DNA from 2 places in the Solibacillus sp. FSL W7-1464 genome. Region 1 is predicted to be linked to the other one. Evidence: riboswitches for the same ligand, from Rfam matches in the RefSeq annotation. Region 1 holds a riboswitch; the other holds the start of a gene.
What was found. A riboswitch is a leader RNA that binds a small molecule or an ion and turns the genes downstream of it on or off. The one in region 1 is predicted to bind glycine.
Positions count from the first base shown of each region.

Region 2: it holds a riboswitch for glycine, as region 1 does, so the genes downstream of both, MKZ25_RS08040 (amino acid permease) here and gcvT (glycine cleavage system aminomethyltransferase GcvT) in region 1, are expected to answer to the same signal.

Region 1 is NZ_JBBORC010000001.1:2,406,178-2,409,611, forward strand. It holds gene gcvPA (aminomethyl-transferring glycine dehydrogenase subunit GcvPA) at 1-861, opposite strand, end outside; gene gcvT (glycine cleavage system aminomethyltransferase GcvT) at 884-1,993, opposite strand; glycine riboswitch at 2,270-2,362, opposite strand; gene MKZ25_RS11900 (shikimate kinase) at 2,489-3,001, opposite strand; gene comGF (competence type IV pilus minor pilin ComGF) at 3,311-3,434, opposite strand, start outside.
Region 2 is NZ_JBBORC010000001.1:1,666,434-1,669,867, forward strand. It holds gene MKZ25_RS08035 (dehydrogenase) at 209-751, shown strand; glycine riboswitch at 1,073-1,152, shown strand; gene MKZ25_RS08040 (amino acid permease) at 1,411-2,748, shown strand; gene MKZ25_RS08045 (MFS transporter) at 3,226-3,434, opposite strand, start outside.

The DNA of each region.
Region 1 (3,434 bases):
TAACTTATTTGTTACCGCGAAATAACCACAGTGTGGACCACCGAATGCTTCTGCAATTCCGAATACCTGTGCATCCCCAACTGTAATATCTGCGCCTAATTTTCCTGGTGGTGTTAAAATGCCAAGAGCTAACGGGTTTGCGGATACGATAAATAATCCTTTTGCATCATGTGTAATATCAGCTAGCGGCTGTAGGTTTTCAACTTGACCAAAGAAGTTCGGATATTGAACGATAACGCCGGCTGTTTGATCGTCGATTAAGCCTTTTAGTGCTTCGATGTCTGTCACACCGTCTTTTGTAGGAATTGTAACGACTTCAATTGATTGTCCTGTCGCATACATTTTCACAACATCTTGATATTCCGGATGTACAGCTCCTGAAACGAGTAATTTACCACGACGTGTATGACCTGCAGCAAGCATACCTGCTTCTGCCAAAGCCGTACCACCATCGTACATAGAAGAGTTAGCAATATCCATGCCTGTCAGTTCCGCAATCATCGTTTGGAATTCAAAAATCGCTTGAAGTTCACCTTGAGAAATTTCCGGCTGGTATGGTGTGTACGCAGTATAGAACTCTGAACGTGAAATAACATGATCGACAATAACCGGTTTATAGTGATTGTATACACCTGCACCTAAAAATGAAATATTGCTTGCTGTATCTTTATTTTTTGCAGCAAGTTGTGCCAGCTCTTTCATTAAAGCAGCTTCAGACTTTGCAGGTTTAATATTGTAGCTCCCTTGGAAGCGGACTTTTTCAGGAATATCCTCGAAAAGTTCATCAATTGTCGCAACTCCGATACGGTCTAACATTTCTTGTTTATCTTGTTCCGTCATTGGTAAATAACGATGTTTCATTGTTAACCCTCTTTTCAAAAGTTTATTTTGCACGCTTATAAAATGGTGTTTCTACCACAACTGCTTTAGCTCTATTTTTTCGAACTTCAATTTCTAACTCAGTTCCGATTTCAGTGAATTTTGCGTCAATTAAAGCTAGGCCGATATTGCGCTTTGTCATTGGTGACTGTGTTCCTGTTGTTACAAAGCCAATTTCTTCGCCATCTTTAAATACTTTATAGCCGTGACGAGGAATACCTTTATCAATCATTTCGATGCCTACTGATTTACGAGTCAGGCCATTTTCTTTTTGGTCGATTAGTGCTTGCTGCCCGATAAACTGCGGCTCTTTCGCCAATTTCACTGCAAAACCAATCCCAGCTTCCAGTGGTGAAATTTCTTTTGAAATCTCCTGACCATATAAGGGTAAGCAAGCTTCAAAGCGAAGTGTATCACGTGCTCCTAAACCGGCAGCTACTACACCTTTGTCTTTTCCTGCTTCCAGAATTCTGTTCCAAAGTTCGACAATCGCTGCTGGTGCACCGTAAATTTCAAATCCGTCTTCTCCTGTATAGCCTGAGCGGGAAACAAGAACCGAATGACCGCCTACATCCACATTGTCCTGGAATTTAAAGTATTTAATTGCCGTTAAGTCTGTTGCTGTTAATGTTTGCAGAACTTCCTGAGATAAAGGACCTTGTAAGGCGATTTGGGCATAGTCATCTGACACATTCGTCACTTTGACATCCCCTTCGACATGCTGCTGCAACCATTCAAAATCCTTTTCAATGTTCGCTGCATTAACACAAAGTAAATAGCGGTTATCTTCCAAACGGTATGTCAGTAAATCGTCAACAACACCGCCGTCTTCATAGCAAAGTGCACTATATTGTGCGCCGCCAACTGCAATTTTCGAAATATCATTGGAAAGCATCTTTTGTAAATATACAAGCGCATCCGGACCTTCTACGATAATTTCCCCCATATGGGATACATCAAAAAGTCCTGCGCGATTACGTACCGCATCATGTTCATCTTTGATCGAAGAAAATTGTACAGGCAACTCCCAGCCGCCAAAATCAACTGTTTTCCCACCATACTTTGCATATTCGTCAAAAAGTGGTGTGCGCTTTAGCTTTAATTCATTTGTCATGTTCATTTCCTCCTTTAATTATGTATGTTCGTATTGCCTTGCAAAGGGGGAAACAACATTACACCTAGAAAGGTATAAAATCTATCTTTTTATTAGAATCATCAGAATATTAAAAGCCGATTTCTCCACAAAAAAAAGACAGACGAATCCCCTTTACCGAGATTCTCTGTCCTTGCACCTGAAAGTTACACCTAAATTTGATCCACTATCACAATTTAGGCTTTCCCCGTTGGTGGCTGTTCGCAACATTTGCTATTACAGCACTCTCCAGAGTTGCGTCCGATACGAGTCTTTTTGCCTGAGAGATTCATAGCGTGGCTATTTGCTCCTTCGGCGACGTGACATCACGTTCTCTCCCCGTACCATCATCCGCGTTAGCTTATTTACTTCATGTTATTGCTCTTCTTAGCAATATCCTAACATTGAATGTAATGCAAACGCAATCTTTTTTTAATTTTATTCAAAATACGAACATTAAACACAATTATATAGCAATTATTCGCCTTTAAGACGTTTTACTTGAAAGCCGATGTACTCAACAATTTGTCTTAATGTTCTCCCGGCTGTCAGTACTTGTATATGGCCAGCTAGTCGATAATTCTTTCTGCGTTGGTGATACAGGTTTTCCAATTCTTGCTCCGTTGATGATTGAACAATGGGACGGTTTTTGTCATTCCGAATCCGCATATAAATATCTTCAAATTTTGCATCCAGAAAAAATACAAGCCCTGTCCGGCGCATAATTTTCCGGTTTTCTTCATTCACGGCAACCCCACCGCCTGTTGCGATAATGCATGCTTCATCACGAAAATTCTTTAAAAATTCCGTCTCGATTTTTCGGAAGTGTGCTTCACCGTATTTCTCGAAAATTTCAGGAATTGTCATACCCTGCTGTCGAACAATTTCGTGATCCATATCGTAATACGGCATTTTCAAGAAAAAACTTAAACGTCTTCCAATCGCACTTTTTCCGCACCCCATAAATCCTACTAAATAAATTTTACGCATGCTGTTCACCTTCTTCTATTACGGACTACTTAATCAATTACGCCTCTACCTGTTCTTTCGTTTCTATTTTGCGATTTGATCAAAAATATTTTTAGGTCAAACAAAATCGCATAATGCGACATTTTTTCGACTTTGCAAAAAGAAGTCGAACTTTAAGGTAAATTTAGTATATTTATCGTAGCACGAACGTAAATAGATTCCAATGAATTATATACTTTTATTTGCGCAAAATATGCATTTGTATAGAAAACAGCAGCTCCGGAAACTATGAACAATAAAAATACAGCAAGCAAAAATAATGCACCTTTCTCATTTTGGAGACAATGGTAATACGAGGTCTCTTTCGCGCCTTGTTCCATTTTTCATCACTACCCTCATCTTCAATTCATTTTCATCAACCGCCAGCTCCCATTCCTCAACAAAAGGAAGCATG
Region 2 (3,434 bases), 740 kb from region 1:
TACAAACCCTCCAAGAGAATGGTGTAATAGTTGGATAAACAACTACATTATACGCCATATTATAATAAAAGCTTACTTGCTGAATTATTAGTTTATTTAACGTTCTCACGTAAGTTTAAATTAACCAATATTAACAAATATAATGAGGGGAATTTCGTAACTTTTTGACTTTTTATACGACTAATCAGGAAAGAGATGAGGTGATTGAATGAAGAAATGGTTAAGTTACGCGTTGGTCGTGGGGATGGTTTTGCTCCTTACAGCATGTAATACAAAAGAAGATGAAAATGAATCATCATCCGAACCAACCGAACCGGTGCAGGAAAAGAATGATGAAAATAAAGTAGATTATGAATTACTGCTTCATTTAGATACGATACCTCCTGAGGTCGGTACGAGTATTTCAATCGTGCAGGATGAAAAGCTGTATACGACTTGGGCCGATATTTTTGGTTTTGAATCGGTTCCATCTGTCGATTTTGAAACAGAGGAAGTACTGTTTGTCACAGGGTATTCGGATGGCTGTGGAAGAGAAATTGAAAAAATCGAAAAAGACGGGGATACGTTAGTCATTACGTTAAACTATCCGGAAGATCTTCGCAGCGAAGAAGACATCGCCTGCACAGAAATTGCTTTGGACAATACGTATGTTGTTAAAATGAAAAAAACCAATACAACAAAAGGTAAGCTGATCGATATCAATCGAACAATCTATGAAGAAGATAAAACGGTTCAGGAAAAATTGCAGTAAACGAATACAGTAATACGAGGGGCTACCAATTCCTCTATACAAATATTACACTGAAAATATTGAATTTTCGGTGTAATATTTTTTTGGTCATGAATTTTCTGCAAGAAGAAAACATTATGTTGGGAATAAGGTTAAATTGCTATTTACATAATAACTGGCTTCGATTATCTATTGTAAGACCCTAAAAAAATTGGTAGTATGAATTATCGTACAATAATAGTATTGAACGCGAACTATAGGAAACTGGAAGATGCCAGGGACCTATAGGCAACTAATTGCATACATATCAAGCGTAGATCGTCGTGGATAAAACTACTGGCGGGAGCAGTTTCTGGAGAGAGCGCGATAATTCGCGTCGCCGAAGGGTTCACAATCTCAGGCAAAAGGACAGAAGAGTAATGAGAGACGCTTTTCTTTAGCATTATGTATTTGTAAAACATGCATTGTTTAATGAAAAGCCCTCGATAGATGTCGCAGATTTTTTAGAAATCTGGACGCGATTTTACAGAGGTGAAATCGATTATTCTTAGACACAGGGACTGGCATATTATCAGTCCCTGTTTTAATTCCAGAAAAATTTACTTGATGGACCGCGATGAAGTACCTATTATTTTGCGCTGTGTATACAGACAAAATACTTATCCTTTGGAGGAATCGTTTTGGAACAACAAGAATTAAAGCGCGACCTGAAAAATCGCCACGTTCAGTTAATAGCGATTGGAGGAACAATCGGAACGGGGTTGTTTTTAGGGTCAGGTAAAGCGATCTCACTTGCAGGACCTTCTATTATCTTTGCATACTTAATCGTTGGAATTGCACTATTTTTCGTCATGCGTGCACTTGGCGAATTGCTTTTATCAAAAGGCGGCTATGCATCATTTACCGAGTTCGCCACTGAATACTTAGGGGATTGGGCAGGCTATATTACCGGCTGGACTTACTGGTTCTGCTGGATTATGACGGCAATGGCAGATATTATAGCTGTCGGCATGTACACGCAGTACTGGTTCGACATCCCGCAGTGGGTACCGGCTATCGCATGTTTAGTTGTTTTGCTTATTTTGAATTTATTGACGGTCAAACTGTTCGGGGAGCTGGAATTTTGGTTTGCGTTAATTAAAATCATCACTATTGTTGCGTTGATTGCGATTGGCATTGTATTGTTGATCATTGGTTTTGAAACTGATACAGGCAAAGTGGCTGTATCGAATTTATGGGAGCATGGCGGATTATTCCCGAATGGTGCATTTGGATTTTTAATGGCGTTCCAAATGGTTGTCTTTGCATTCGTCGGGGTTGAGTTAGTAGGGGTAGCTGCTGCTGAAACGGCAAACCCGCAAAAGAATATCCCATCTGCGATCAATAAAATTCCTGTGCGTATACTGCTGTTTTATGTAGGGGCATTATTCGTCATTTTAACAATCAATCCTTGGGATACATTAAGCGCAGCAAGCTCGCCATTCGTTCAGGTTTTCGCATTGGTAGGAATACCGATTGCAGCAGGTTTAATTAACTTTGTTGTGCTGACATCAGCTGCTTCTGCAGGAAATAGCGGGATGTTCTCAACAAGCCGTATGCTGTTCAGTTTAAGTAATAATAAGCAAGCACCGAAAGCTTACGGTAAATTAAACAAAAATGCGGTGCCGCAAAATGGTCTTTTATTTTCTGCAGTCGTGGTTTCGATTGGAGCATTGCTAAGCTATTTCATGCCGGACGATGCCTTCAGTATCGTGACAACAATTAGTGCGATTTGTTTTATTTGGGTTTGGAGCATTATTCTGATTTCGCATATTATCTATAAAAAGCGTCATCCGGAATTACATAAATCTTCAACTTTCAAAGCACCTTTAACACCATTGGTCAACTATTTAATATTGGCATTCTTCTTGTTTTTACTAGTCGTTATGGCAATTTCCGAGTCTACGAGAACTGCACTGCTGTTAACACCGCTATGGTTTATCGCGCTGTTTGTTCTTTATAAGATTAGAAAGAAATAAATAGTCTAAAAAAGCATTTTTCTTTTAGAAAGATGCTTTTTTTCATTGTAAAATTGATTTCCATTCCGGGGGCGGATTTTATTAGAACAATAGGGTGGTTTATTAGAAGAATTTTAAGTGATATTAGAAGAACCGGGCTGGATATTAGAAAATCCTTAAATTTGAGGCCGTGTAGAAACGTTATAGCCGGTATAATGGGCGAGAAGAAGCCGTGTCTGGATTTTATTAGAACATTTGAGCGGGTTATTAGAAATTCGAGGCAGGATATTAGAAGAAGTACATACTTTATTCGAACATCCGGGACACATATTAGAACAACCCGCATTTATATTAGAAGATCGGCAATATATTAGAACAAATAAACTTATATTAGAACTTCTGTGGATATATTAGAAAATCCGGCCTCTCTCCGCTGCACAATAGTTCAACTCGAAGCAATAGGTTTTTTACAGCAGTAGCAAATCGTTTCGTACGCAATCAAGTAAGCTCCTCCTTTGTAAACAATGATTTGTTGTTCAACAGATGGAAATAGACGATACATGCAATGACAACTCCGATCAAAGCGAAGATGCTTGTTGTCAGCTGAATCGTGTAGATTTCCGCCAAAAAACCGATAATCAATGTCAGGATAATCTGCATCACACTTTCAATCAGCCCAAGAGAACTGCCGAACCGTCCCATAATTT